Regions from separate parts of the Telluria sp. AIW5 genome, predicted to be linked through region 3. Evidence: riboswitches for the same ligand, from Rfam matches in the RefSeq annotation. Region 3 holds a riboswitch; each other region holds the start of a gene.
The links. A riboswitch is a leader RNA that binds a small molecule or an ion and turns the genes downstream of it on or off. The one in region 3 is predicted to bind thiamine pyrophosphate.

Region 1 (9,983 bases), 480 kb from region 3:
CCGCGCTGCGCCGAGATCAACCCAGCTGGCCCGGCATCACGAAATTGGTTAGCCAGCCGCTGCACCTGCCGCGTCGTCAGTCCAAGCTGCAACGCCGCCGTTGCCGGCTTGATCTGCTTGTCGACCAAGGCCTTGATGACCTTACCCCGATCTACTTCTTTCATGTTCATGCTCCCGGTTCTGCTCATCGCCCAACTCCGACATATTCGAAGTCAACAGCTTGAATGAGATAGCAAAATCGGACATTTCTATTTTGCTAGAACCGGACATTACTATTTTGCCCTTACACACCCTACGGTGCGCTGCCGACCTCATTCCAGCGAGGTCGCGTGGTCTCGAGCGGCGAACGCGTGGAGTCGGGACTCCACCCTACTGTAACGAAAAAGGACGCTTCGGCGTCCTTTTTATGTTTGCTGCCGCGTAACTTAGGGTGGGCACTCGTGCCCACGCGGTACACCATCGGCACATCCGCGATGCCGATCCGACAGGCTAGGGGACGCGGTATCCACCGTGCCCACCCTACTTGGTCGGCTGCATCGTGAGGCCGATCAGGCGCGCGACCACCGCCGCCAGGTACATCAACCCGACAAACATTTCGATGCTGGCGAGCGAACGCGCGTGCACGGTCAGGGGGATGACGTCGCCGATGCCGGTCGAGGACAACAGCGCAAAGCTCAGGTAATTGAGTTCGGTCCAGGTGCGTGGCAGTTCCGAGTGGACTGCGGCGGCGTACGAGCCCGGCGCCAGCGCCTGCACGAGCAGGTACAGGTGGGTGAAGCCCCAGGCCAGCAGGGTAAACGTGGCGCCCGCGGCATACAGCTCGTCGGTTGTGACGCGCCGGTCTTCGAGCATGTAGGCGATCAGCGAGCCGGCCGCATAAAAATAAAACACCGCTTCCAGGCCTGAAGACCAGGCCTGCAGCTGCGGCCGGTAGACCACCATCTGCATCACCAGCAGCGCAATGATCGGCAGCGCCAGGCAGACGCTGATGAGTGTCGGGCCGGGGGTACGGCGCACCATGTTGGTGGTCAGCGTCAGGATCGCGATACCAAAGGCGTTCAGCGCGATATGCCCGGCGGCGGTGTGCTCCATGAACGGATACAGGACCATCGCCAGCAGCTGGGCCAGCAGCAGGATGGCGGACGGGTGGCGCCGGGTGTGGACGATGAAGCGGAGCAGACGCATCGTTTTTTCTTGGTGAATGTGCAATAACGCTATTGTAGGCACAAGCGCGCGGGCGGCGTGCACACCGCACGCCGGCAAGAAAAAACCCGCCACATGGGCGGGTTCGGGATGGCTGCGCGGCTCGCTCAGGCGGCCACGCTCTCGATGACGCCCATCTCCTCGGACGACATCATGCGGTCGATGTCGACCAGGATGATCATGCGCTCGTCGACCGTGCCCAGTCCCACCAGGTAGTCGGTGTTCAGGGCGCCGCCCATGTCGGGCGCCGGCTTGATCTGGTCGGCGGTCAGCGAGATCACGTCCGACACCGAGTCGACCACCATGCCCACCACGCGGTCCTGGATGTTCAGGATGATCACGACGGTGAACTGGTCGTAGGTCGGCTCGCCAAGATTGAACTTGATGCGCATGTCGACGATCGGCACGATGGTTCCGCGCAGGTTGACCACGCCCTTGACGTGTTCCGGTGCGCTGGCAATGCGCGTGACCGTTTCGTAGCCGCGGATTTCCTGTACTTTCAGGATCTTGATGCCGTATTCCTCGTTGCCGAGTTTAAAGGCGAGCGCTTCCAGCACGCCATCGTTCATCAATGTGTTGTCCATGGTATTGGGGGTGTGAAAAGAAAGGAATACCGGGATTATATAGTTTTGCTGCACGGCAATATATAGTGCAGCGTCTGGAAATCCCGTTTTGTCTCGCGCCCGCAACGGGTCCTCATGCTTGCCCCCTGCCGCCGAACAAGGCGCCGAAGCGGCGCGCAGCCGCCTCCGGGTCGGGGTCGCCGTAGACGCCCGTGATCGCCGCCACCATGTCCGCCCCGCGCGCCACCAGGGGCGCGGCGTTCGGCGGCGTCATTCCGCCGATGACCACCAGCGGCAGCGCCAGCCCGGCGCGCGCCGCGTCCAGCAGCGCCGGCGGCGTGACGAAATCGTATTTTTTGACGGGGGACGGATAAAAGCCGCCGAAGGCCAGGTAGCTGGCGCCGGCCGCCTGCGCCGCACGCGCCAGCGCCAGGTCGCCATAGCAGGACGCGCCGACGATCTTGCCTGGCCCGAGCGCCGAGCGCCCTTGCGCGATGGCCGCATCGGTGCCGCCCAGGTGCACGCCGTCGGCGTCGACCCGCATGCACAGGTCGAGATGGTCGTTGATGACGAGCGGGCGTTTGTGGCGCCGGCACAGGGTCAGCAGCGCCCTCGCCTGCTCCAGGCGCAGGCCGCCCGCTGCCTCCTTGTGCCGGTACTGGACCAGGGCCGCACCGCCGCGCAGCGCCGCTTCGGTAACGGCCAGCAGCCGGTCGGTGTCGTCCCAGTTCGGGGTGACGAGATATAAGCCGCGCATTGGACTCCTCATGAGGTGGGTTGCAGATAGCGGCGCGGGATGCGCTGCCCGGGTGCGATCGCGTACGACTGCGCCAGCGCCGCGTGGCAATAGGCCTGGGCCGCGCCGAGGGCCTCGGACATGCCCTCGCCCAGCGCCAGCCGGCCGGCCAGGGCGGCGGCCAGCGTGCAGCCGCTGCCGTGGAACTGGCCGGGCAGGCGCGGCCAGCGCCAGTCTTGCACGGGTGCGCCGTCGCGGTACCAGCGGTTGACGACGAACTCGCCCTCGCCATGGCCACCCGTAACCAGCAGGTGCGGGCACGGGAAGCCGCCGATGTCGCATGCCTCCGGTGCGTTCGGCAGCGCGATCGTGGCCAGCGCAAGCAGTTCGGTCACGGTGTCCACCGGATCATCGCCGCCCAGGGCGTCGCCGCGGCCGCTGGCCAGCACCGGATCGAGCACGACCGGCAGGTCCGGATCGCGCGCCCGCAGGCGCTGCAGCAGCCCGGCGATCGCGCGCGCATTCTCGCGGTTGCCGGGGATGCCGATCTTGACGGCGCGGATGTCGCAGACCGCGGCCAGCGCCTCGGCCTGGCGCAGCACGAAGGCCGCGTCGACCGGCGCCACGGCGTGCACACGGTTGTTGTCCTGTACCGTGAGCGCGGTCGCCACCGGCAGCGCGTGCGCGCCCTGGGCGGCGATGGCCAGCACGTCGGCCGCGAGGCCGGCGCCGCCGCCGGGATCGAGCCCGGCGAAGACCAGTACGCAGGGCGTGTTCACGCGAGGCGCCCTGCGCTGGGCGAGGACGGCACGGCCGCGAAGCGCTTCGGCATGCGCCCGGCCAGCCAGGCTTCGCGCCCTGCCTGCACCGCCAGTTTCATCGCCCGCGCCATCCGCACCGGATCGCGTGCGAGCGCAATGGCGCTGTTCATCAGCACGCCGTCGCAGCCGAGTTCCATCGCGATGGCCGCGTCGGAAGCCGTGCCGACGCCGGCGTCGACCAGCACCGGCACCGTCGCCTGCTCGATGATCAGGGACAGGTTCCAGGGATTCAGGATGCCCATGCCGGAACCGATCAGGGAGGCGAGCGGCATCACGGCCACGCAACCGATCTCCTGCAGGATTTTCGCCTGCACCGGGTCGTCGCTGCAGTAGACCATGACGTCGAAGCCGTCGCGCACCAGGGTCTCGGCGGCCTTGAGCGTTTCCGGCATCTGCGGGAACAAGGTCTTCTCGTCGCCCAGCACCTCGAGCTTCACCAGCTTGTGGCCGTCGAGCAGTTCGCGCGCCATCTGCAGGGTGTAGACGGCGTCGGCGGCGGTATAGCAGCCGGCGGTGTTGGGCAGGATCGTGAAGCGCTCGGGCGGCAGCACGTCGAGCAGGTTCGGCGCGTTCGGGTCCTGGCCGATGTTCACGCGCCGGATCGCCACCGTCACGATTTCGGCTTCGGCCGCGAGCGTCGCGTCGCGGGTTTCATCCAGGTCGCGGTATTTGCCGCTGCCGACCAGCAGGCGCGAGCGGTATTGTTTTCCAGCGATGGTCAATACGTCATCAATCATTGTTTTCTCCTGTCAGGGCCTCAGCCGCCGCCAATGGCGCGCACGATGTCCACACGGTCCCGCGGCATGAGGGGCCGTCCGCTCCACTGTTGGCGCGGCACCACTTCGCGGTTCACCGCCAGCGCCAGCGCCTGGCCACCGATGCCGAGCGCGCGCACCAGGTCGTCCAGGGTCTGGTCTTGCGGCAGGCGATAGGACTCGCCATTGAGTTCAATATCGATCATGTTCATACCTCGCGGTACAGCTTCGCACCGCCGCGCACGAACTCGATCGCCTTTTCCTGCATGCCATGCGCCAGCGCCCCGGCCTCGTCGAGGCCGCCGGCGGCGGCATAAGCGCGCACTTCCTGGGTGATCTTCATCGAGCAGAAATGTGGGCCGCACATCGAGCAGAAGTGCGCCACCTTGCTCGACTCCTTCGGCAGCGTCTCGTCGTGGAAGGCGCGCGCCTTGTCGGGGTCGAGCCCGAGGTTGAACTGGTCTTCCCAGCGAAACTCGAAGCGCGCCTTCGACAGTGCGTTGTCGCGGACCTGGGCGCCGGGATGGCCTTTGGCGAGATCGGCCGCGTGGGCCGCGATTTTATAAGTGATGATCCCGTCCTTGACGTCCGCCTTGTCGGGCAGGCCGAGGTGCTCCTTCGGGGTCACGTAGCACAGCATGGCGGTGCCGTACCAGCCGATGTGGGCCGCGCCGATGCCGGAGGTGATGTGGTCGTAGCCCGGTGCGATATCGGTGGTCAAAGGCCCGAGCGTGTAGAACGGCGCCTCGCCGCACTGTTCGAGCTGCAGGCGCATGTTCTCGCGAATCAGGTGCAGCGGCACGTGGCCGGGCCCTTCGATCATTGTCTGGACATCGTGCTTCCAGGCGACCTGCGTGAGTTCGCCCAGCGTCGCCAGTTCGGCCAGCTGGGCTTCGTCGTTGGCGTCGTAGATCGAACCGGGACGCAGGCCGTCGCCCAGGCTGAAGGCGACGTCATACATCTTCATGATCCCGCAGATCTCTTCGAAATGCGTGTACAGGAAGGATTCCTTGTGGTGCGCCAGGCACCACTTGGCCATGATCGAGCCGCCGCGCGAGACGATCCCCGTCAAGCGTTTGGCCGTCATCGGCACGTACGCGAGGCGCACGCCGGCGTGGATGGTGAAATAGTCGACGCCCTGCTCCGCCTGTTCGATGAGGGTATCGCGGTAGATCTCCCAGATCAGGTCTTCGGCCTTGCCGTTCACCTTTTCCAGCGCCTGGTAGATCGGCACGGTGCCGATCGGGACCGGGCTGTTGCGGACGATCCATTCGCGCGTCTCGTGGATGTGCTTTCCGGTCGAGAGGTCCATCACGTTGTCGGCGCCCCAGCGGATCGCCCAGGTCATCTTTTCGACCTCCTCGCCGATCGAGGACGTGACGGCCGAATTGCCGATGTTGGCGTTGATCTTGACGAGGAAATTGCGGCCGATGATCATCGGCTCGCTCTCCGGGTGGTTGATGTTGGCCGGGATGATGGCCCGCCCGCGCGCCACTTCATCGCGCACGAATTCGGGCGTGATTTCGGGAGGAATGCTGGCGCCGAAGGACTGGCCGGGATGCTGGCGCCCGAGCAGTTCGGCCGTGCGCTTGCCCATCGGGCCGCTCGCCTCGAGGCTGGCGAGATACTCCTCGCGCCGCAGGTTTTCGCGCAGGGCGATGAATTCCATCTCGGGCGTGACGATGCCGCGCCGCGCGTAATGCATCTGGGTGACGTTGGCGCCCGCCCTGGCACGGCGCGGTTTCCTCTGCAGCTCGAAGCGCAGCGCGTCCAGGCTCTTGTCCGCCAGGCGCTGGGCGCCGAAGGCGGAACTTGGGCCTGGCAGCTCTTCGGTGTCGCCGCGCTCGGCGATCCAGTCGCGGCGCAGTGCCGGCAGGCCGCGCCGGATGTCGATCTGCGCTGCCGGATCGGTATACGGGCCGGACGTGTCGTAGACGAAGACCGGCGGATTGGCTTCGCCGCCGAAGCTGTCCGGCGTAGCGCTTTGCGCGACGGCGCGCATCGGCACGCGGATATCGGGGCGGCTGCCTTCGATGTAGACCTTGGTCGAATTCGGGAAGGGTGCAATGGCTGCCGTGTCCACCGTGGCGGTGGCGGCGTCGAACTTCAGTGCTGCATTCATGTGGCTCCTTTGGGCAGGAGCCAGCAAAGGAACAGGAGACGGCGGCGAGGCGCGTGCATTTGCGCGTACGGCGGGTGACATCTCGAAGCTTCCCTTCGCTGGCATTATCCAGATCAGGTTCAGAGGGTATTTCTCACCCGCGCATCATCGATGTGCAGGACCCCTAGCGTGTGCGGCCCTGTGGCCGCGGTCGGATTATAGCTTGCCGGATTGCCTTTTAAAAAATTAATTCTCGGGATCGGGGCCGTGGCCTGTTCGGTTCGGGCACTGCCCGTAAATTCATCAAGGCCCGCGAACGCATCGCTGCTCTCCTCCTCTATAATGGTCGTTTTCGCACATCCAATCGCCATCACATCATGGAATTAGCCAAGTCTTTCGAGCCAGCCGACATTGAACAATACTGGCGCGCCGAGTGGGAACAGCGCGGGTATTTCACCGCCACCCTCGATGCCGACAAACCATCGTTCAGCATCCAGCTGCCGCCGCCGAACGTCACGGGCACGCTGCACATGGGCCACGCGTTCAACCAGACCGTGATGGATGGCCTGACGCGCTACTACCGCATGCGCGGCTTTAATACCGCCTGGATCCCGGGCACCGACCACGCCGGCATCGCGACCCAGATCGTCGTCGAGCGCCAGCTCGACGCCCAGAAAATCTCGCGCCACGACCTCGGCCGCGACGAATTCATCAAGAAAGTCTGGGAGTGGAAGGAGCAGTCGGGCAGCACCATCACCGGCCAGATGCGCCGCCTCGGCGCCTCTCCGGACTGGAAGCGCGAATACTTCACGATGGACGAGACGCGCTCGAAAGCCGTCTCCGAAGTCTTCGTGCGCCTGTACGAGCAGGGCCTGATTTACCGCGGCAAGCGCCTGGTGAACTGGGATCCGAAGCTGGGCACCGCCGTCTCCGACCTGGAAGTGGATTCGGTCGAGGAAGACGGCTCGATGTGGTACATCCAGTACCCGCTGGCGGACGGCTCGGGCCACCTGACGGTTGCCACGACGCGTCCTGAAACCATGCTCGGCGACGTGGCGGTGGCGGTCGACCCGACCGACGAACGTTATATCCACCTGGTCGGCAAGCTCTTGAGGCTGCCGCTGACCGAGCGCGAGATCCCGATCATCGCGGACTCGTATGTAGACAAGGAATTCGGTACCGGCTGCGTGAAAATCACGCCGGCGCACGACTTCAACGACTACGCCGTCGGCCAGCGCGCGGGCCTCGCGCCGATCACGATCATGACGCTCGACGCGAAAATCAACGAGAACGCCCCTGTGCAGTACCAGGGCCTCGACCGTTTCGCCGCGCGCAAGCAGATCGTCGCCGACCTGGAAGCGCTCGGCCTGCTCGAGCAAGTCAAGCCGCACAAGCTGATGGTCCCGCGCGGCGACCGTACCGGCGTCGTCATCGAGCCGATGCTGACCGACCAGTGGTTCGTCGCCATGACGAAACCTGCGCCGGAAGGCACCTTCAATCCGGGCAAGTCGATCACCGAGGTGGCGCTGGAAAAGGTCGCGAACGGCGAAATCAGGTTCGTGCCCGAGAACTGGAGCACGACCTACAACCAGTGGCTGGGTAACATCCAGGACTGGTGCATTTCGCGCCAGCTGTGGTGGGGCCACCGCATTCCGGCCTGGTTCGACGAATCCGGCAACATCGTCGTCGCGCGCGACGAGGAGGAAGCGAAGGCCAAGGCGGCCGCGCAAGGCATCACCGGCGAATTGCGCCGCGACGAAGACGTGCTGGACACCTGGTTCTCGTCCGCACTCGTCCCCTTCTCGACCATGGGCTGGCCGGAGGAGACGCCGGACATGAAGATGTTCCTGCCGTCGTCCGTGCTGGTCACGGGCTTCGACATCATCTTCTTCTGGGTCGCGCGCATGGTCATGATGACCGCGCACTTCACGAATAAAGTGCCGTTCGAGACCGTGTACGTGCACGGCCTGGTACGCGATTCGCAGGGCCAGAAGATGTCGAAGTCGAAGGGCAATACACTCGACCCGATCGACCTGATCGACGGCATCGACATCGAGTCGCTGGTGGCCAAGCGCACCGCCGGGCTGATGGACCCACGCGCCGCCGAGAAGATCGCCAAGGCGACCCGCAAGGAATTCCCGAACGGCGTCCCGGCCTTCGGCACCGATGCCGTGCGCTTCACGATGGCGAGCTACGCATCGCTCGGCCGCAACATCAATTTCGACCTGGGCCGCGCCGAGGGCTACCGCAACTTCTGCAACAAGCTGTGGAACGCGACCCGCTTCGTGATGATGAACACGGAAGGCAAGGACTGCGGTGCGCCGAACGAGGCCGACCTGTCGCCGGCCGACAAGTGGATCATCTCGCTGATGAACCGCGCCGAACTCGAAGTGGCGAAAGGTTTTGCCGACTACCGCTTCGACAATATCGCCTCCGCCATCTACAAATTCGTCTGGGACGAGTACTGCGACTGGTACCTGGAAGTGGCCAAGGTCACGGTCCAGCAAGGTACCGAGGCGCAGCAGCGCGCCACGCGCCACACGCTCCTGCGCGTGCTCGAGGTGATCCTGCGCCTGGCGCATCCGATCATCCCGTTCGTGACCGAAGCGCTGTGGCAGGCGATCGCGCCGATGGCCGGCAAGACGGGCGATTCGATCATGCTGCAGCCCTACCCGCTCGCCAACGAAGCCCTGATCGATGAGGGCGCCGAAGCCTGGATGGCCCAGTTGAAGGAACTCACTAACGCGACCCGCAACCTGCGCGGCGAGATGAAACTGTCGCCATCGGTGCGCGTGCCGCTGATCGTCGAGCCGGGTAACGAAGGCGACCGCGCCAACATGGCCGGCTTCGCGCCCTTCATCCAGTCGCTCGGCAAGCTGGCGGAAGTGCAGGTCGTCGACGCGCTGCCGGAGTCGCCGGCCGCGGTGTCGATCGTCGGCACGACGAAACTGATGTTGAAGGTCGAGATCGACGTCGCCGCCGAACGCGAGCGCCTGTCGAAAGAGATCGCCCGCATCGAGGGTGAGATCACCAAGGCCAACGGCAAGCTCTCGAGCGAAAGTTTTGTCGCACGCGCGCCGGCCGCGGTGGTGGCGCAGGAGCAGGAACGCCTGGCGAACTTCTCGGCGACGCTGGCGAAGATGCAGGAGCAGCTGGGAAAACTGGCTGCGGGCTGACCCGCTGACTGAACGACGCGGCCCTGGTGGCCGCGTTTTTTTTACCTGAATGGAGAACGCGATGATCCGTGACCACATGTACGTGCTGGCCGTCCACGACCTCGAACGCTCGGCCGCCTTTTATCGCGACGCGCTCGGCTTCGCGGTCCACGACATGGGCGACCCGGGCTGGCGCATGTTCGTGCGCGACGGCTGCCGCATCATGGCCGGCGAATGCCGCGACGCCATGCCCGCGGCCGACACCGGCTTTCACTCGTACTACGGCTATCTGGTGGTCGAGGATGCCGACGCCGAACTCGCACGGGCGGTCGCCGCCGGCGCCGAGATCACCAAGGAAATAAAAGACGAACCCTGGGACATGCGCGAGTTCGGCCTGCGCACCGTCGACGGCCACCGCCTGATGGTCGGGCACGAACTGCCCGTCGCCTGAAACATCCTGCAACCGTTTTATCGACAAGTTGCAGGCACAGTTTGCTACACTGGCCCCAGCGAAACCACAACAACGGAGACACCACCATGCGACCACTGATGATTAAAGCCGGCCTGCTCGCCACCCTGCTCCTCACTTCCGCCGCCTGGGCCCAGAACACCTCGCCGGTCGGCACGTGGAAGACCATCGACGACGAAA
Region 2 (9,983 bases), 2.3 Mb from region 3:
CGTGGCGTCGCCGGTGTCTTCCTGGCGGGCGCGCAGGGCCAGCACCGAGGCGCCGTAGGCCAGGCCGCCGGACGCACGCTGGGCCGACAGTTCGAGGCCGCGGTGCTTGCGCTGGCCCTTGCGCACGAAGGTGTTGTCGGCGTCGGTGTATTCCAGGCCGCTGGTGATCTGGAACACGGCGGCGCTGACCGACACGCCTGCGCCGGCAATGCCCTTGACGCCGAACTCGAGCTGCTTCGAGCGGTTCGGTCCCAGGTCCATGTTCGCGTTCGTCGTTTCGATCGGCGCCACGCCGCCCGACTCCAGGCCATGCGCGAGGGTACCGTAGACATTCCAGTTTTTCGTCGGGCTGTACACCAGCGAGACGTTCGGCAGCGCGAACGAGGCCTTGTCGTTCACCCACGGCAGGTCGGACGCGGGCTGCTGGGCGCTGTCGGCTTTCACGTAGCGCAGGCCGGCGTGCACGGCCAGCTGCGGGCTCAGGGTGACGATGTCCTGCACGTACACGGCGCGTTCGCGGTCGCGGAAGCGTTCGTAGACCGGGCCGGTGGTCGGGTTGCCCGGCGCCGGGTCGGTGATCAGCGGATGGTAGATGTTGCTGTAGCCGGCGTAGTCGTACACGTAATCGCCGTAGCTGTTGTGGCGCTCGGCGTAGCTGGTGCCGATCGTGAGCAGGTGGCGCAGGGCGCCCGTGTCCAGGTGGCCCTGCAATTGGGCCTGCAGGCCGAGCGGGGCCTTGCGCTCGCCGACGCTCTGGTAGTCGTAGACGTCGTAGTCGCCGTTGCCGCAATAGCCCGGATAGTAGCCATCACCCTCGTTGCTGCAGCCGTAAGGGAAGGCGGTGAAATCGTCGCGCTTGAACCAGTGCTTGTTGGCGCTGACCGTCGCGTTCCAGTCCGCGTTCAGGCGGTAGGCGAAGCGCAGGCCGAAGTTGGCGCTGTCGGTGTCGACCGGCCTGGTCCAGGGCTGGGCGTTGAGGAGCAGCTTCGGCGACACCTTGCCTGGCAGGTCGACGCCGCGGATCAGCTGGTAGCCGGGCGCGGTGACCTGCTCCTTGTGCTGGAAGTCCATGTCCAGCTGGAGCAGGGCGTCGGGCGTGATCTGCCAGTCGAAAGCGCCGGAGACGAACTGGCGCTTGCCGTCGGCGCCTTTGACATACGAACGCAGGCGGTCGGCGGCGGCGTTGATGCGGTAGCCGAAGCGCGTGTCTTCGAAGCGGCCGCCGAGGTCCGCCTCGGCGTGCAGGGTGCCGCGCTCGCGCGCTTCCACAGTGACCGAGCGCAGGGGTGTATCGGTCGGGCGCTTGGTCACGAAATTCATGACGCCGCCTGGTGCGGCCAGGCCCGCCTGCAGGCCAGCGACGCCCTTGAGCAGCTCGAAGCGTTCCTTGTTCTCGAGCGGGATTTGGGTGTCGCCGGGAATCGCGATGCCGTCCTTGCGGTAGCCCGAGTTGTTGTTCAGCGCGAAGCCGCGCACCGAGAACTGCTCGGCATAACCGACCGCGTTGTAGGCGTCGCCGATCGAAGCGTCGTATTGGGCGGCGTCGCTGACGGAGCGGATCGACAGGTCCTGCATCTGGCTGCGGCCGATCGCCACCACCGAGGCCGGGATGTCCATCAGCGGCATGTCGGCGAAGCCGCCGATGCTGGCGCGGTCGCTGGCGGCCCATTTGCTGCCGCTGACGAGCACCGAGCTCACCGGTTCGGCGGTCTGGGCATGGACGGCAAAGGCCTGCGCGAGGGCGCAGGCGAGGAGGGAATGCTTGAAGACGGGTTTCATTGGTTTGCTCGCTTTCGCGCGCCACCGTGGCGGCGCACTGCTTTTAATAAAAAGCCGGAGCCAACGTGGGGGAAGGGCAAACAAGATGTGAACTGCTTTGCGCGCTTTCCTTCGCTGGCATTATCCAGATCAGGTACGAAGGGTATCTCTCACCCGGAACACAGTTCCAGGACCCCTAGCGAGGCGCGAGTTTAACACGGGTAGATGAAGCGTGGTAGTTGTGGCAATGCGATGTTGGCAGCTGCGCACCGTAGGGTGGGCACTTGTGCCCACGCGGTGGCACCGTTGAGCAATCGGCAGTTGGAAGAAGCCGCGATGCGTGTGTCCCCGGAGGGCGCCCGACACGGTGCGGCCTTCATGAGCACCGCGTGGACTCGGAGGGCCACCCTACGAGCATGTGAAAAAATCGCCATGGCGGCGTTGCATCGTCTCGCCGTACCCGCGTACTGTCTTCGACGATGCGTCGGGCGGCCGCATCCCTTGCCCTGACGATTTTTTCACACGCTCTACGTATGACGACCTGCTTACACCTCCACCGTCTCCCGCAGCGGCGCCGCATGCTCGTGGTGCGACCGCGCATGCAGCAGGTGGCGCTGCAGCGTCGCCCGCGTGCTGTCGCCGATGGCGCGCCAGTATTCGCGGCGCTGGGCGGCGCGCTTGCGGTGTTTCGAGGGCATGTCGGCCAGCGGTTTCAGGTAGAAGGGCAGCGCGACCAGCCAGGCGCTGCCGGGCAGTTCGACGCCGCCCAGGATTTTCCAGAAGCCGTCGTAGGCGTTCGCGACATGCTGGATCTCGTCCGGTTCGAAAGCGATGTGCGCGGTGCACTTCACCGCCAGCACCTGCTCCATGCCGACCGCCTGGGCCAGGCCCTGCATCGCGGCGAAGCAGAAGAAGCTGGGCGAATTGTTCGGGAAGCAGGCCTCGAAGGCCTCGAAGGCCTCGCCCGAGTCGGTCCAGCGGCCCTGGTTGCGCGCGATAAATGGCACCAGCGACGGCACCAGCGGCGCCGGCACGCCGGCAATCGCGCCGTCGATCCAGGAGTAGGACAGGCGGTGCAGCACCTTGCCATCGGCAACCAGCGCGATGGTCAGGTCGCCTTCGGCATTCATGCGCGAGTCCATTTCGAGGCGGATCAGGAAGGCATGCTCGCCCACGCTGTGCTCCCACAGGGTGAGGCCGCCGTCGACATAGACTGCTGCTTTATAGGCCGAATCGAAGGTCGTCTCCTCGAAGCGGTAATGCGCCAGCACGCATTGCACGCGCTGGCGGGTGCTCAAGCCCTGCACCAGGTAGCCGCGGCGGCTCAGGTGGTGGAAGGGGGCGGCGCCGGGCGAGCGCATCACGTGGTTGCGGTAGACGTCGAGCTGGCACAGCGCGGCGTGGTCGCGGTAAAACCGCAGCACGCGGGCACTGCGCAGTACCGGGAGCAGCCAGGAGGAGAAGCCCGGCTCGCTGCGGCGGGCCAGCCAGTAGCGGGTCAAATGAGCGAAGATCATGGGACGCTCCGTGGAAGACGGCGGGTTGCGGACAGCCTCATGGTGTCCCAGCCTGCCGGCCTCGGCGGTGCGATTGCTCAAGGGAAACAGATTCTCTACGGCAATATTTTGGGCGGAGTCATCCCCGTCCTGCGTGCGCATCGTCAGCATCGTGCTCCTCGTTCAGGTGTGCTTTGCTTGCCGGAAACCGACATGCTTGATTGCAAGATTAGCACGACATGCGCGCTGCATCACGCGATTCCGTTCCATACTAGGCTTTTCCAGGCTGCGGAGGAGACGATGGCATACCAACTGTTCTATTGGCCCGGCATCCAGGGCCGCGGCGAATTTGTCCGGCTGGCGCTGGAAGAAGCGGGGGAAGATTACGAGGATGTAGCGCGCGGCCCGGGCGGCGTCGACGCCCTGATGGCGGCGTTGAAAGAGGGTCCGACACCGAGCTTCGCGCCGCCTTTCCTGCGCGTCGACGGCATGACGGTCGGCCAGACGGCAGCGATCCTGATGTATCTGGGCGAACGCCACGGCCTGGCGCCGCACGACACGGCCGGGCGCCTGTGGGCGCATCAATTGCAGCTCACGATTGCCGACCTGGTAAGTGAAGCGCACGACACGCATCATCCGGTCGGCAGCAGCCTGTACTACGACGACCAGAAAGCGGAAGCCCGGCGCCGTGCAGCCGACTTCACGGCGGCCCGCATCCCGAAATTCTTCACCTATTTCGGACATGTGCTGGGCGACAAGGACTACCTGCTGGGATCGAACATCACCTATGCCGACCTGTCCCTGTTCCAGGTGCTCGAAGGGCTCGATTACGCCTTTCCCAGGGCGACGGCCAAAGCGCTGGCCCGGCACCCGAACCTGGCCGCGCTACGCCGGCGCGTCGCCGCGCGGCCTCGCATCGCCGCGTATTTGAATTCGCCGCGGCGGCTGCCGTTCAACGAAGACGGCATCTTCCGGCGCTATCCGGAACTCGACAGCTGATCAGTCCCAACGGGGCCCGAAGTCCGGGCTGACGAGGCGCTCGTGGCGATCGAGGGCGTCGATCGCGGCCAGGTCTTCCGCGCCCAGCACGAGGTTTGACGCCGCCAGGTTGCTTGCCAGGTTCTCGCGCCGGGTCGACGAAGGAATCACGGTGTGGCCCTGCGCCAGCAGCCAGGCCAGCGTGACCTGCGCCGCCGTCGCGTTCATGCGCGCCGCAATCGCTTTGATGACCGGGTCGTCCAGCACCTTGCCGTAGGCGAGCGGCATGTAGGCCGTCACAGCGATGCCGTGTTCGCGTGCAAACGCGGCCACGGCGCGGTTCTGCAGGTAGGGATGGAGTTCGACCTGGTTGGTGGCGATGTTCGCCGCGCCAACTGCCTGAATCGCTTCCCGCATCAGCGGGATCGTGAAATTCGACACGCCGATCGCCCGCGTCAGGCCGAGTTCGCGCGCCGCCAAGAGCGCCGCCATCGACTCGGCGACCGGCACCGCGCCACCCGGCGAGGGCCAGTGGATCAGCGTCAGGTCGAGCTGTTCGAGGCGCAGCTTGCGCAGGCTTTCCTTCAGGCTCGGGATCAGGGCGTCGCCGGCCAGGTGCTCGGTCCAGATCTTGGTGGTGACGAAGACCTCGCCGCGCGGCAGGCCGCTGGCGGCAAGCGCCTCGCCGACTTCAGGCTCGTTGCCGTAGATCTGGGCGGTATCGATGTGGCGGTAGCCGAGCGCGAGTGCGTTGGCGACGCTGTCGATGATGGTCTGGCCTTGCAGGCGGAAGGTACCGGCGCCGATAAGGGGCATGTGCATGTGGTTTCCTCTTTTCAGTTAAACGAGTTCTGCTTCTTTTTTGATGGAACGTGCAAGGCCCGCATCGCGCCGGTCGAGCCGGCCCGCCAGGGTCGTCAGCGCCAGTGCACCGACCACGACCAGGGCGCCGATCGGCGGCGTGGCCATCAAGCCAAGGTGCCCGACGATCAGGCCGCCGCCCCAGGCGCCCAGCGCGATGCCGAGGTTAAAGGCAGCAATGTTCAGGCCGGAGGCCATGTCGACCGCCTGCGGCACGTCGCGCTCGGCACGCTGCACGACATACAGCTGCAGGGCCGGCACATTGCCGAAGGCGACCGCGCCCCAGGCCAGCACGGTGGCCACGACCAGCACCGGGTGCGGCGCGGTAAAGCTCAGCACGGCCAGGACAGCGGCGAGTAAAGCGAACACGATTTGCAGCGCGCGCACCGGGCCCTTGTTGTCGGCCAGTTTGCCGCCCCAGATATTCCCCGCTGCCACGGAGACGCCGTAGACCAGCATCACCAGGCCCACGCTGCCCGGCGCAAAGCCGGCCACGTCCTGCAGGATCGGGGCAAGGTAGGTAAAGGCGACAAACGAGCCGCCATAGCCGAGCGTCGTGATCGCATACACCAGCAGCAGGCGCGGCTGCTTGAGTACGGCGAACTGTTTGGCGAGGCTGGCCGGCTTGGCGCCGCCGATGGTGTTGGGCACGAGCAGCGCGCTGCCGATCATCGCAATCACGCCGAGCGAAGCGACGGCCAGGAAAGTCGACTGCCAGCCGAATTGCTGGCCGATCCAGGTGCCGAGCGGCACGCCGGTGACCAACGCGACTGTGAGGCCCGTGAACATCAGGGCAATTGCGCTGGCGGCTTTTTCCTTCGGCACCAGGCTGGTGGCAATGGTCGAGCCGATCGAGAAGAAGACGCCGTGGGCGAGGCCGGTCAGCACGCGCGCGGCCATCAGCGAGCCGTAGCCGGGCGCGATCGAGGCGACGAGGTTACCGGCGGTGAACAGCAGCATCAGGCCGATCAACAATTTCTTGCGCGGTACGCGGGCGGTAAGGGCGGTCAGCAGGGGCGCGCCGATGGCGACGCCGAGCGCATACACGCTCACCAGCAAGCCGGCGGAAGGAACGGACACGCCGAGGCTGGCGGCAACGTCGGGGATCAGGCCGACGATGACGAATTCGGTGGTGCCGATGGCAAAGGCGCTCAGGGTGAGCGCCCAGAGAGCAAGGGGCATGATTTCTCCAGAAACAATGTGAACAGGGGAGCAGTGTGGGCCAGGCGCCGCCGGAGAAAAATCCCTTGCCGTACAATATACTTTTGACTGGGAGTCACGAATGATCGATGTCGAATCCTTGATTGCATTCTCCGCCGTCATGGATGCCGGATCGTTTTCCGGCGCCGCCGCGCGTCTCGGGCAGACGCCCTCGGGCGTGTCGCGCACGATCGCGCGCCTGGAAAAGCACCTTGGCCTGACGCTCCTGCACCGGACCACGCGCCGCCTGCAACTGACCGACGAAGGCGCCTGGTTCCTCGACCGCGCGCGCACACTGCTGGCCGATATGGCCAATACCGAAGCCGAGGCGGCGGCGCGCCGTTCCCAGCCTGCGGGCCTGGTGCGCGTGAACGCGGCCACGCCCGCGCTCGGCCACCTGCTCGCGCCGCTGGTGCCGGCCTTTCTCGACGCTTATCCCTTGGTGCGGCTCGAATTGACGAGCGGCGAAACGGTGGTCGACCTGATCGAGGAACGCGCCGATCTCGCCATCCGCATCGGCAATTTGCCGGACTCGACCCTGAACGCCCGGCGCCTCGGCGCCAGCCGCGTGCGCGTGCTGGCCGCGCCCGGCTACCTGGAACGCCATGGCATACCCGCGAGCGTAGCCGAGCTGGGCCGCCACCGCCTGCTGGGCTTTTCGCAGCCGGCCTCCCTGAACACCTGGCCGCTGGCACATGAGGGCGCCGAGGGTTATACGATCGATCCAGTCGTCACCGCATCGAGTGGCGAAACCGTACGCCACCTGGCGCTGGCCGGCGCCGGGATCGCCTCGCTATCGGATTTCCTTACGCGCGCCGACCTGGCTGAAGGGACACTGGTGCCGGTGCTGCCCGACGCCACGCTGCCCTGGGAGCAGCCGGTCTGGGCCGTGTTCTATAAACAGGGCGCGCTGGCGCCGCGGGTGGCGGCGCTGGTCGATTTCCTGGCGCGCGAGTTGGGACCCGTGCTCGGGCCGGTGCCGGGCGGCGCGCACGCATGAAGGGTTTGGCGCAGCGCAGCACAGGCAATCGTTGCGCGAACTTCCGGCAGGCGCTACGCTCATACAGTAGCAAAAGGAATAACAACGCATAACAGTCCAATCATCCTGAAAGGAACACGTCATGAGTTCAGCGGTCAAGCCGGTCGAAGAGGGCATGCACACCATCGCCCCGCATCTGGTCTGCGGCAATTGCAATGAGGCGATCGAGTTCTACAAGAAAGCCTTCGGCGCCATCGAAGTCTCGCGCTCCCTGATGCCCGACGGTAAAGTCGGCCACGCCATGCTGCGCATCGGCGACTCGCCCCTGTTCCTGGCCGACGAATTCCCCGACTACGGCTCCTTCAGCCCGCTGAGCCTGAAAGGCACGCCGGTGACGATCCACCTGTCGGTGCCGAACGTGGACGCACTCTGGAACACCGCCCGGGAAGCCGGCGCCACCGTGCGCATGGAACTGGCCGACATGTTCTGGGGCGACCGTTATGGCCAGCTCGACGATCCGTTCGGCCACCGCTGGTCGATGGCGACGCACGTGCGCGACGTGTCGCCCGAGGAGCTGGAGGAGGCAATGAAGGCAATGGGGAGCGACTGCGCGTAAGCGTTTCGCACGGGCGGCCTGAACTGACGATCAGATCGTCCCTGCCGCGTGCAGGTGCTCGTACAGGATCAGGCTGCCAATCACGATCAGCACCACGCCGCCGACGATTTCGGCGCGCTTGCCGACCAGCGCGCCGAGGCCGCGGCCGAGCATCACGCCGAGCGTGACCATGATGAAGGTGGCGCAGCCGATCGCGGCCGCCGTGGCGAAGATATTGACGTCGATAAAGGCGAGGCCGGCGCCGACGATCAGGGCGTCGATGCTGGTCGCCATGCCGGTCACGGCCAGGCGCAGGAAGGAGTGGCTGTTCGGCTTTTCTTCCTCGAGCTCGGGTTCGCCCCAGCCTTCGTAAATCATGCGCAGGCCGAGCGCGCCCAGCAGGACAAAGGCGATCCAGTGGTCCCAGGCCTCGACATACGGCGCGGCGGCGTTGCCGAGCAGCCAGCCGAGCAGGGGCGTGAGGCCTTCGATGACGCCGAAGATGGCGCCGGTGCGCAGGGCTTCGCGCAAGTGCGGGCGTTGCAGGGCCGCGCCCTTGCCGACGGCGGCGGCGAAGGCATCGGTGGACATGGCGAGGGCGAGGGAAACGGTAGCGGCGAAATTCATGGGTTTTCTCATCGGGCAAACGCAAAGGCAGGCCCGCGCGGCCCGAATCTGCACGCGGACATGCCAAAGGTCTTGCCAACCGGACGGCTGCCCGTACCACGGCGCGCATGAAGACAACGAGCGCCGAGTATGTTGATACGGGAACTTCCTCGCACAGGTGCGGCGGAAGCAGGCTACTCCCCAATGGATGGCGATATTGTAACCGAGCGCAGGCCGAAAAGCCCAGTAACCTGGACGGGCGCACGGAAGGTGAGTATTTGCACAAGACCGCCTGGCCACGTAGACTGGCCCGGCGGCGGAGCCGTACATCGCACTCAATACAGGAGAACAGCTTGGACCACCATGACGACCCCAGCGCACTCGACATCGTGATCGTGCCGCCCACACACGACCTGGGCGACGGCTTCCAGGTGCGGCGCGCCTTGCCGAGCCGCCAGCGGCGCATGGTCGGCCCCTTCGTCTTCCTCGACCAGATGGGCCCGCACGTGTTCGAACCCGGCCGCGGCCTCGACGTGCGGCCGCATCCGCATGTCTGCCTGGCCACCGTCACCTATCTGTTCGACGGCGAAATCCTGCACCGCGACAGCCTCGGCAGCGTGCAGGCGATCCGGCCGGGCGAAGTGAACTGGATGACGGCCGGGCGCGGCATCGTCCATTCCGAGCGCACCGACAGCCAGCTGCGCCAGGCCGGCAGCGGCCTGTTCGGCCTCCAATGCTGGGTCGCGCTGCCCTCGAAACACGAGGAAACCGATCCGGCCTTTGCCCACATCGAGGCTGGTGCGTTGCCCTTCATCGAAGCCGAGGGCGTCGAAGCGCGCGTGGTCGCGGGCAGCTTCTGGGGCCGGCGTGCGCCGGTCGCGACCCTGTCCGACATGTTTTACGTCGACGTGAAACTGAAAGCGGGGGCGCGCATCGCGATGCCGCCCGAGTACCCGGAACAGGCAATCTATATCGTCGAGGGCCGCCTCGACCTGGGCCGCGACGGCGTCTTCGAACCCGGCCAGCTGGTCGTGCTGAAACCCGGTGCCGAGGTGATGCTGGGCGCGCCCGGACCGGGGCCGACGCGCATCATGCTGCTCGGCGGCGAGCCGATGGATGGTCCGCGCTTCCTGTCCTGGAATTTCGTCGCCAGTTCCGAGGAGCGCATCGAGCAGGCCAAGCGCGACTGGCAGGCCGGCGCCTTTCCGCAGGTGCCGGGCGAAACCGAATTCATCCCGCTGCCCGAGTCGCAGGGCAAACCGGTGCGTTACCCGTAAAAAAGCCATATCCAGCAAGGCCTTGACCGGCGCGCTATCATCCTCGCTCTTCCATAAAGAAGGAGCAAGCCGTGTCCAGAGACCAGATCCAGCAAGCCAGCAGCATCGACGCCGCCGACGTCCAGCGCATCGCCGCCTTTTCCGACGGCGCCCAGGGCGGCAACCCGGCCGGGGTCTGGATCGGCGAGGTCTTGCCGCCGGACGCGACGATGCAGCGCGTCGCCCACGAGATC
Region 3 (9,983 bases):
GCAAGCAGCGCAAGATGGCCGTGACCGAAGTCATCGACCACGCGATCACGACCACGATTTCGCGCACCATCATCACCCACGGCTGCACCCAGATGATGGTGCTGTCGATGCTGTTCTTCGGAGGCCTGTCGCTGCACTACTTCGCCATGGCGCTGACGATCGGCATCTGCTTCGGTATCTATTCGTCCGTGTTCGTGGCAGCAGCAATTGCCATGTGGCTCGGCGTGAAGCGTGAAGACCTGATCAAGCCGATCAAGGAAAAAGACGAAACGGACGGCGCCGTCGTGTAATTGTTTTTGGGCATGCATGCATGTCCCAGCCGAAAAAAATGCCGCCCGACTCAACTCGGGCGGCATTTTTCGTTCTGCGGACACTTTTCCCGGTCTACCCTGTTGGCATTCCGGTTTGCACAAAAGATATTTAACAAATGAGGGGTTTCGGTCTCATGTGTGAGTTCCCGCACAGAGAGCGGGGAGGGCGAAACCTTATAGTGGAACTGTCTCTTTCAGGACATCCCTAGTTTTGGACTTCACCCGCTCCCCCTCGGAGCGGGTTTTTTTTTGCGCGGAAAGAAAGTAAAGCCAGCGGCCGAGAAAATGTCACAAGTGTGAACTGGCGCACAGAGTGTGCGGGAACCGGGAACTAATATGGAGCTGTCTCTTTCAGGACATCCCTAGTTTTGGACTTTGCCCGCTCCCTGAGCGGGCATTTTTTTTGTCGGATGAAGATCGGTAGGGTGGGCGCCCCGTGCCCACGCGGGCATGTGTGGCGTTGACGCTCTTGAAACCCGTTGCGCAATCGCCGCTGGGTAATGGCGTAATCGCTGTGCATCGTTCGGCGTGGGCACGGGGCGCCCACCCTACGGAACGTTGGTGTAAATGCTTACAACAAGGCCGACGTCAAACTCTGCACCTCGTGCGCCGACTCTTCCATGATCATCGCCAGCGTGCCATCGCCCACCGCGAAATCGATCGACGCCGCAGCCGCCACCGTCGTCGCACCCGGACGCTCGAGCAAGGGCGAGGCCACCGGCGACAAATCATTCGCCAGCAGCAAAGTATCGCCCAGCGTTTCCGGCGGCAAGGCACGCATGCCATTCCACATCGCCTCGATCGCCCCCATCACCGGCGCCGGCACGCCCAGGCGCAGCAACACGCCGCGCCCGACCGCCACTTCGCCATGTTCCAGCCACTCGTCCGCATCGCCATCGAGCAGCCCCGGATACTCATGCGCGCGCGACAGCATATAAAAGCCGCCAACCTCATGCACGATACCCGCAAACATCGCCGTTTCCGGATCCACAAACGACACCCGGCGCGCGATCACCTGCGCCAGCGCGGCGACATGCGCCGAGTGGCGCCACAGCGCATCGGCGCGGGCACGGAGGGCCGGATCGGTAATCTCGCTGCTCAGCTGGCGCACGATGACGCTGGCCGCCAGCGCGCCAAGGGTACGAAAACCCACGCGCTGCACGGCCGCACGGACATTGGTCACGTCGTTGCCGGAGCGGTTATAGGTAACGGAATTGGCGATGGCCACGGTGCGCGCCGCCAGCAGCGGCTCGGCCTGGACCAGGCGGGCCGCCGCATCGGCGTGGCACTCGGGATCGTTCAGGGCTTGTTGAAGCCTGAGCGTGGCGTCGACATTCGTCGGAAAGCTGAGTTCGCCGCGAATGGCCTGGGCCGCGATACTGTTAAGGGCGTCAAGTCTGTCCATCGAAAAATTATACCCCCAATGGCCAGGCCCTCCCCAGGCAAAGTTTGCCGTGGGGCACTTTTACAACGGCAGATGACGGTAGATCAGGGCTCGCTGAAGATGGCATCGCAGCCATCCTTGAGTTCTTCCGTGTCCTGCAGTTCATCGACCAGGCCGAGGTCGATCAGTTCTTCGACGGCGTTCATGAAGTTATTCAATTTCGCCGCGCCGATCAGGCGATAGATCTCGCCGGCCTCGTTGCGCACGCCGATCAGCATCTTGTTCTGGCGTACTTCCTCTTCCGAAGCCTGGTCGAGCAGGATGTTGCCGATGATGTGCTTGTCGAAATGGGCGGGCGTCATGCCCTCGAGCAGGGTGGTTTTCAAGATTCTTCCTTTTGTTGTGGTGATAAGGGGGACGGGCGCCCGGCCTGGTTGATGCGCTCGCGCAGCTTGGTCAAGGCCCCATCGATTTCATCGAATTCGGTCTCGCTGTACGCGGCAAACAATTGCTTGCCGTGAGCAACCGCTTTGGGGAACACTTCCCGGAACACGGTTTCGCCGGCATCGCTCAGGCGCACGTGGAACGACCGTTTATCGTTGCTGCTGCGTTCGCGCAGCACGATGCCCTTCCGTTCGAGGCGCTCGATCACGCCGGTCAGCGTGCCTTTCGTGATGAGGGTGCGCTCGCCGAGTTCCTTGTAGCTCATCCCGTCCGTATTGCCCAGCGTGGCGATGATGTCGAACTGCGCGTGCGTCAAACCAAATTGCCGCACCGACTCGCCCGAATACCGCTCGAAGCCTTGCAGGCATTCGGCCAGCAAGCGGACGCTTTTTAAATATCGTTCCCCCATGGAGGGGAATTATAGCCGTCCCCGGGCCTTTACCGGCCGCGGTTCGCCTTTTACTGTCGAGGCGCGTACCATAACGCTTTTGCTTATTCGCCACACCGGACTGTCACCCATGCACCGCCACCTCCACGGCATTCTCGCCCTGTTGCTCGTCACCCTGGTCTGGGGCACGACCTTCCCCGCCATGAAAGATTTGACGAGCCATTTCTCAGCGGTATGGATCATCCTGGTGCGTTTCGCCATCGCAGCCTTGCTGCTGTCGCCCTTCCTGTGGCGCGCCAAGGCAGCGGACCTGCGCTCGGGCGCCATCCTCGGTGGCTTGTTGTTCTTCTGCTTCATCTTCCAGGTCGAGGGCCTGGCGCTGACCAGCTCCAACCGCAACGCCTTCATTTGCGGCCTGAACGTCCTCGTCGTTCCGCTGCTGGGCGTGCTGGCCGGGCGCCTGCCCGAACGCCGCATCGTCCTCGCATTGATCATGTCGATCGCGGGCCTGGCCGCGCTGTGCTGGGATGGCGGCGGCTGGGGAACGGGCGATTCGCTCGCCCTGCTGTGCGCGCTGTGTTTCGGCGTGTACATCAAAGTGATGGAAGTGCACACCCGGCGCGCCACGCGCCTGCTGACGATCACCGCGGCCCAGATCGGCATGGTGGCCGTCTGCGCCGCATTGTGGCTGCTGGCGCGCGAAGTGCCGGGCGACGCCGCCGCACGCGGCATCTGGTTCGACGGCGTCGTAACAAGCATCGGCCAGCACGCCTGGAACTTCGCCTACCTCGGCGTCATCGCCACCGCCGCGATCATTTCGCTGCAAACCTGGGGCCAGTCGCGCACGACGGCCAACGAGGCCGCCGTCGTCTACGCCTTCGAGCCGGCCGCGGCCGCCTTCTTCGGCTATTTCTGGCTGGGCGAGGCCATGACCACCCGCGGCTGGCTCGGCGGCTTGCTATTGATCTCCGGTATGATAGTCAGCCAATGGAACTCCGAGCGCCGCCCCGCCGCCGCGCTCGCCCCCGAGTGATGACGTTGTTAATCCGCCCCGATGCCGCACCCTGAACTGTCCGTCCTGGCGCAGGAACGGCCGCTGCGCATCCTGCTGGTCAACGCCGGCGAGCCGGACACCCTCACCTGGTCCGGCCTGGTGCAACCGCTGCGCCAGGCGGCCAAGATCCTCGGCCCCGAGCGCCTGCACGTCGACGTGCGCAGCCCCGACAAATTTACGAGCGACGCCCAGCGCCACTGGCACCTGGTGCTGCTCGCCGCCGACGAAGCGCAGGCGGGACTGAAACCCGCGAACTTCCGCGCCCTGGTCGAACGCTGCCGCGCCGCGCCTTTCTGGGGCGGCGTCGGGGCAGGGGTGCTGTGGCTGGCCGAAGCGGGCGCCCTCAACAGCGTGAAGACCGCATTGCCTTGGTCGCTCTACGCCGATGCCGACAGCCGCGCCGATCAGGCCGTGTTCACGCCCCACCTGTATGAAATCGACGGCAATCGTTTGACCTGCTGTGGAGGAGCTGCATCCGTCGATTTCGCGCTGAGTTTGATCGACATCATTTTTGGATCGAACGTGCAGGCGCCCGTAAAAGAGTTGCTGTGCGTGGATCGGGTGCGCGGCCGCGAGGAGCGTCAGCGGGTGGCGCTGCAGGCGCGGTTCGGGACGCTGCAGCCGAAGCTGACCGAGGCGGTGACCCTGATGGAAGCGAATATCGAGGAGCCGCTGTCGACGGATGAGATTGCCCAGCTGGCGGGGGTGTCGCGCCGTCAGCTGGAGCGGTTGTTCAAGCAGTATCTCGGGAGTTTGCCGTCGCGTTACTACCTGGAACTACGCCTGAACCGGGCGCGGCAGTTGCTGCTCGATACGAATAACTCGATCGTGCAGGTTGGGCTGATGTGCGGGTTTTCGTCGGGGTCGCATTTTTCGACGGCGTTTGGAGCCTTGTTTGGGAATACGCCGCGGGAGGAGCGGCAGCGCAGGCTGGCGGAGTAAGCGTGGCCGGCCGACCTGCTTGCGCTAGCGCGAAAACGTGAAGGCGACGTCCGGCTGGCGTCCGGAAATGATATCGGCCAGTGCCCGGCCGGCGCCGCAGCCCATGGTCCAGCCAAGCGTACCGTGTCCGGTATTCAGATACAGGTTTGCATAGCGCGTCTTCCCGATGTAGGGCACGTTCGACGGCGTCAGCGGCCGCAGCCCAGCCCAGTAGCGCGGACGGTCGTAGTCGCAGGCGTCCGGAAACAGGGCCCGCACCCGACGCGTGATCGCTTCGCAGCGCACCCGGTTCAATTCGCGCGAATAACCGTTGAGCTCACAGGTTCCGGCGACCCGCAAGCGTGATCCCAGCCGTGACAGCACCAGCTTGTGACCGTCGTCGGTCAGGGATACCGAGGGCGCGGCGGCGGCGTCGGTGATTCGATAGGTCGCCGAATAGCCTTTCCCGGGATAGATCATCAACCTGATTCCCAGCGGTGCGAGCAATCCTGCCGAAAAGCTGCCGAGCGCGACGACAAATGCGTCCGCATGGAGCACCTGGTGGCGGCCCTCGCCATCGATGACCTCGACACCACTCACCTTGCCCGCGTCGACCAGCAGGCGCGTCACAGTCATGTTGTAGAAAAAACCAATTCCCTCCGCCTGGCCTCGCGCAGCAAGCCGTGACGTGAATTTGTAGACATCGCCCGATTCGTCGCTGCTCGTAAAATCTCCGCCCACCAGGTTGGCGCGCGCAGCCGCCAGCGCAGGCTCGATCCGCAGCACCTCATCGACGTCGATCGTCATGCGCGGGCAACCCAGTTCGCGCATCGCCGCAGCTGCGCGGCGTGACTTGTCGAACTCCTGTCGATCGGTATAGAAATGCAGTATGCCGCGTGTCAGGCTGTCGTATTCGATCCCGGTGTCGGCACGCAGGGCCTGCAGGCTGCGGCGGCTGTAATCGGCGATGGCGACGATCTGGCGCAGGTTGGCGGCGACGCGCGCCGGCCGGCATTCGCGCACGAACTGCAGGCACCACCGCCATTGCAAGGGATCGGCGCGCAGGCGGAAAAGCAAGGGCGCGTCTTCGCGCCTCAGTGAGCGCAACACCTTGAGCAAGGTAGCGGGATTGGCCCACGGCTGCGCATGCGACACCGAAATCTGGCCGCCGTTGGCAAAACTTGTCTCGCGCGCCGGTCCGGGCTGGCGTTCAAGGACCGTCACGTCATGGCCGGCCTGCTGCAGGTACCATGCGGACGCCGTCCCGACCACGCCGGCCCCCAATACAATGATTTTCATCGGCTCACCGCCGCTTCATTGTGTGAACAGGACTTCGGCAATCGACGGGTTGCCGCCTCATCCACCGTGGCGGCGGCAGAGAAACATTTCGGGGGGAGGGTGTTCATGTGGCTCCTTGTTGGCTTCTCGGTGGTACGAGCAGGAGCCAGCAAAGGAGTGTAGAGAAACGGCGCGCACGGCCAGTGTCAATATGCTTCCCTTCGCTGGCATTACCCAGATCAGGTTCGAAGGGTGTATCTCACCCGCATGTCGCGTTCGCGACATGCAGGACCCCTAGCGGTTGCCATCATTCGGCAGCCGCAATTCTAACGCGGCCTGCGCTTCTCAGCCCGACCCGGCCAAAAATGAAAATCGCCGTCGCACTTCCGCAAGAACCTGGCAGCTTCTCTTCCTATAATGACCAGACTCGGCGCCCGCGTCCCGGCGCGCCTGTCACTACTTACGGATGAGGAAAAAGTCATGAACGCAAAGCTTGATTCGGGTGTCACAACGCGGCCTGTCACTCGGCAGACCTTCGACGAAGTCCTCGTTCCGACCTACGCTCCGGCTGCGATGGTGCCCGTGCGCGCGTCGGGCCTGGACGTGTGGGACCAGGAAGACAAGCATTACCTCGACTTCACTTCCGGTATCGCCGTCTCGAGCCTCGGCCACGCCAACCCGGTGCTGGTCGACGCGCTGACCAAGCAGATCAACACCCTGTGGCACCTCGGTAACGGCTACACCAACGAGCCGGTGCTGCGCCTGGCCACGGCCCTGGTCGACGCGACCTTCGCCGACCGCGCCTTCTTCTGCAACTCGGGCGCGGAAGCGAACGAAGCGGCCCTGAAACTGGCCCGCAAGTACGCGCACACCAAGTTCGGCCCGCATAAATCGCGCATCATCTCCTGCCTGTCGTCCTTCCACGGCCGCACGCTGTTCACCGTCTCGGTCGGCGGCCAGCCGAAGTACACCGAAGGCTTCGAGCCGCTGCCGCAGGAAATCAACCACATCCCGTACAACGACATCGCCGCCGCGCGCGCCGCGATCCTCGACGATGTCGCTGCCGTGATCGTCGAGCCGATCCAGGGCGAGGGCGGCGTCATCCCGGGCGATCACGCCTTCCTGGAAGCGCTGCGCGAGCTGTGCGACCAGACCGGCGCGCTGCTGATTTTCGACGAAGTGCAGTCGGGCGTGGGCCGTACCGGTTCCTTCTACGCCTACATGGACACCCCGGTCATTCCGGACATCCTCACCAGCGCCAAGGCCCTGGGTAACGGCTATCCGGTCGCCGCGATGCTGACCACCGAGGAAATCGCCCAGCACTTCAACGTCGGTTCGCATGGCACCACCTACGGCGGCAATCCGCTGGCGGCGACCGTCGCGCTGAACGTGGTCGAGCAGATCAACCAGCCGGCCTTCCTCGCGCGTGTCAAGGAAGCCAGCGCGAAGATCTTCGCCAACCTGGAGAAGCTGACCGCCGATTATCCGCAGCTGTTCGGCAAGGCGCGCGGCATGGGACTGCTCATCGGCCTGCCGCTGGCCGGCGCATTCAAAGGCCGCGCCAAGGACGTCACCAAGATCGCCGAGAAGATGGGCCTGATGCTGCTGATCGCCGGTCCCGACGTGATCCGCATGGCGCCGGCGCTGATCGTGTCGGATGTGCAGATCGCGGAAGCCGATCGCATCCTGCGCGCGGCCGTCGACGAATTCCTCGCCGCCGCGTAAAGCCCGCGCTTGCAGTATGTCCCGGCCTGTCCTGTAGAGCGGGGGCCGGGACCCGTTCGCACTGACCCTCCAAGGGAGACCCCATGTATGTTGTCCGTCCGGTAGAACTTGCGGATGTCGACGCGCTGGAAACGCTGGCCGCCGTCATGACGCCCGGCGTGCACACGCTGCCGCGCACGCGCGACACGATCGCCGCGTTCGTCGAGCGTTCGGTCGCGTCCTTCGCGGCCCAAGTCGATATCCCGAGCGAGGAGTCCTACCTGTTCGTGCTGGAAGATTCGAGCAACGGCGAGGTCGTCGGCACGGCCGCCGTGCACGCGTCGGCTGGCTCGAACGGCACGTATTTTGCGTTCCGCAACGACGTGATCCAGCAAGTCTCGCGCGACCTGAATATCTCGCACAGCGTGCACGCATTGACGCTTTGTTCCGAACTGACGGCCTGCTCGCAGCTGGCCGGTTTCCACCTGCGCGACCGTGCGCAGGCCGGCATCGAGGCGGCCCTGTTGTCGCGTGCGCGCCTGCTCTACGCGGTGCTGGCGCCGCACCGCTTTGGCGACCGTTTCTTCGTGCCGCTGGCCGGTGTTACCGATTCCGACGGCGAGTCGCCGTTCTGGAATGCGCTGGGCCGGAAATTCTTCAAGATGGATTTCCTCGATGCCGAACGCGTCATCGGCGGCGCGCGCAACCGCACCATGATCGTCGAGCTGATGCCGCACTATCCAGTCTATGTGCCGCTGCTGCCGGGCGACGCCCAGGCGGCAATGGGACAGATCCATCCGAACGGCCAGCTCGCCTTCGACCTGCTTACCGCCGAGGGTTTCGAAGCGGACGAATATGTCGACATCTTCGACGGCGGCCCGATCCTGGCCGCGCACAAGATGTCGCTGCGCTCGTTCTGCGGCTCGCAGAAGCGCCGCGTTGAAAACGCTTCGCGCGGGAGCGGGGACCAGCTCGTCACCTATGCGGTGGCGACGAACGCCGAGCGCTTCCGCGCCATCACCGTGGCCTGTCCTCCTTGCGACACGTCCGACGCCCTGTGCCTGCCTGCCGCGGCACAGCAGGCGCTGGGCGTGACGCTGGGCGACACCGTCACCTGCGTCAGAATCTGAGAGAGGCACCATGCTCGTTATTCGCTCCATTGCTGCCTCGGACCTCGACCCGCTGATCGATATGGCGCGCGAAGTCGGCGGTGGCATGACCACCCTGAAACCGGACCGGAAAATGCTGGGCGACCGCGTCGCCTGCGCCGTCGCCTCGTTCCAGGAAACGATTCCGCCCGAAGAGCGCGACTACATGTTCGTGCTGGAAGACACCGAGACCGGCAAGCTGGCCGGGGTCTGCGCCATCAAGGCCGCCGTCGGGATGAACGAACCGTTCTATAACTACCGCATCGGCACCCTGGTGCACTCCTGCCGCGAGCTGAACGTGTTTTCGCGCATGGAGACGCTGTACCTCTCGAACGACCTCACCGGCGCGACCGAACTGTGCTCGCTGTTCCTGCAGCCGGATTACCGCAAGGGCTATAACGGCAAGTGGCTCTCTAAAAGCCGTTTCCTGTTCATCGCCCAGTTCCAGCAGCTGTTCACCGAAAAGATCATCGCCGAGATGCGCGGCTACCTGCTGGAAGACGGCACCAGCCCGTTCTACGAGGGCCTGGGACGCCACTTCTTCAAGATGGATTTCAACCACGTCGACGGCCTGACCGCGATGGGCAAGAAGTCCTTTATCGCCGAGCTGATGCCGAGGCAGCCGCTGTACGTGGACTACCTGCCCGAGTCGGCGCGCGAAGTCATCGGCCAGGTGCACCGCTCGACCCTGCCGGCCAGGAAACTGCTGGAGCAGGAGGGCATGCACTACGAGGGTTATGTCGACATCTTCGATGCCGGCCCGGTGCTGCAGGGGCGCGTAAAAGAACTGCGCTCGGTGCGCGACAGCGTGCTGCGGGTGGCGACTGAGGGCCGGGCGGAAGGCGAAACCGAATGGCTGCTGGTGTCGAACACGAAGCTCGACGATTTCAGGATGGTGCTGGCGCAGACGACGATCGATGGCGCCGAAGTGCACCTGTCGGCGCAGGAACTGGCGCTGCTGCGCGTCCAGGCGGGCGAGCCGGTGCGCACGCTGTCACTTAACGTAAGGAAGAACAATGGCTAACCTGTCGAACTACATCAATGGCGAATGGTCTGCGGGAAGTGGCGCGGAGCTGGTCACAGTCGACCCGTCGAATGGCCGCCAGACCTGGACCAGCAAGGAGTCAAACGCGGACGATGTCGCGCGTGCCGCGCAGGCCGCACATGGCGCCTTCGAAGCCTGGGCATTGCGCCCATTGGAAGAGCGCATCGCCATCGCTACCCGTTTTCGCGACCTGCTGAAAGAGCACGCGGAAGAACTGGCGGCGATCATCGCCGAAGAAGTCGGCAAGCCGCTGTGGGAAGCGCGCACGGAAGTGGCGACCATGGCGAACAAGATCGATATCTCGGT

Region 1: linked by a shared signal. The riboswitch ahead of thiC (phosphomethylpyrimidine synthase ThiC) and the one ahead of AC1MEM_RS02050 (D-amino acid dehydrogenase) in region 3 are both predicted to bind thiamine pyrophosphate.
Region 2: linked by a shared signal. The riboswitch ahead of AC1MEM_RS12185 (TonB-dependent siderophore receptor) and the one ahead of AC1MEM_RS02050 (D-amino acid dehydrogenase) in region 3 are both predicted to bind thiamine pyrophosphate.

What each region holds. Positions count from the first base shown of each region.
Region 1 covers NZ_CM155289.1:5,512,545-5,522,527, forward strand. Annotated here, with positions in the region: gene AC1MEM_RS24270 (ISNCY family transposase) at 1-170, opposite strand, end outside; gene AC1MEM_RS24275 (ion channel) at 520-1,185, opposite strand; gene AC1MEM_RS24280 (chemotaxis protein CheW) at 1,311-1,787, opposite strand; gene thiE (thiamine phosphate synthase) at 1,900-2,523, opposite strand; gene thiD (bifunctional hydroxymethylpyrimidine kinase/phosphomethylpyrimidine kinase) at 2,532-3,281, opposite strand; gene AC1MEM_RS24295 (thiazole synthase) at 3,278-4,060, opposite strand; gene thiS (sulfur carrier protein ThiS) at 4,081-4,284, opposite strand; gene thiC (phosphomethylpyrimidine synthase ThiC) at 4,287-6,200, opposite strand; TPP riboswitch at 6,274-6,375, opposite strand; gene AC1MEM_RS24310 (valine--tRNA ligase) at 6,557-9,355, shown strand; gene AC1MEM_RS24315 (VOC family protein) at 9,417-9,785, shown strand; gene AC1MEM_RS24320 (DUF2147 domain-containing protein) at 9,872-9,983, shown strand, end outside.
Region 2 covers NZ_CM155289.1:2,766,185-2,776,167, forward strand. Annotated here, with positions in the region: gene AC1MEM_RS12185 (TonB-dependent siderophore receptor) at 1-1,779, opposite strand, end outside; TPP riboswitch at 1,869-1,966, opposite strand; gene AC1MEM_RS12190 (DUF535 family protein) at 2,304-3,275, opposite strand; gene AC1MEM_RS12195 (glutathione S-transferase) at 3,555-4,253, shown strand; gene dkgB (2,5-didehydrogluconate reductase DkgB) at 4,254-5,054, opposite strand; gene AC1MEM_RS12205 (MFS transporter) at 5,073-6,275, opposite strand; gene AC1MEM_RS12210 (LysR family transcriptional regulator) at 6,376-7,293, shown strand; gene AC1MEM_RS12215 (VOC family protein) at 7,415-7,888, shown strand; gene mntP (manganese efflux pump MntP) at 7,919-8,494, opposite strand; gene AC1MEM_RS12225 (pirin family protein) at 8,827-9,750, shown strand; gene AC1MEM_RS12230 (PhzF family phenazine biosynthesis protein) at 9,822-9,983, shown strand, end outside.
Region 3 covers NZ_CM155289.1:453,735-463,717, reverse strand. Annotated here, with positions in the region: gene secF (protein translocase subunit SecF) at 1-290, shown strand, start outside; gene AC1MEM_RS02075 (HDOD domain-containing protein) at 883-1,716, opposite strand; gene AC1MEM_RS02070 (hypothetical protein) at 1,800-2,081, opposite strand; gene AC1MEM_RS02065 (MarR family winged helix-turn-helix transcriptional regulator) at 2,078-2,548, opposite strand; gene AC1MEM_RS02060 (DMT family transporter) at 2,658-3,560, shown strand; gene AC1MEM_RS02055 (GlxA family transcriptional regulator) at 3,582-4,523, shown strand; gene AC1MEM_RS02050 (D-amino acid dehydrogenase) at 4,548-5,801, opposite strand; TPP riboswitch at 5,980-6,086, opposite strand; gene astC (acetylornithine/succinylornithine family transaminase) at 6,261-7,505, shown strand; gene AC1MEM_RS02040 (arginine N-succinyltransferase) at 7,589-8,614, shown strand; gene astA (arginine N-succinyltransferase) at 8,625-9,656, shown strand; gene astD (succinylglutamate-semialdehyde dehydrogenase) at 9,649-9,983, shown strand, end outside.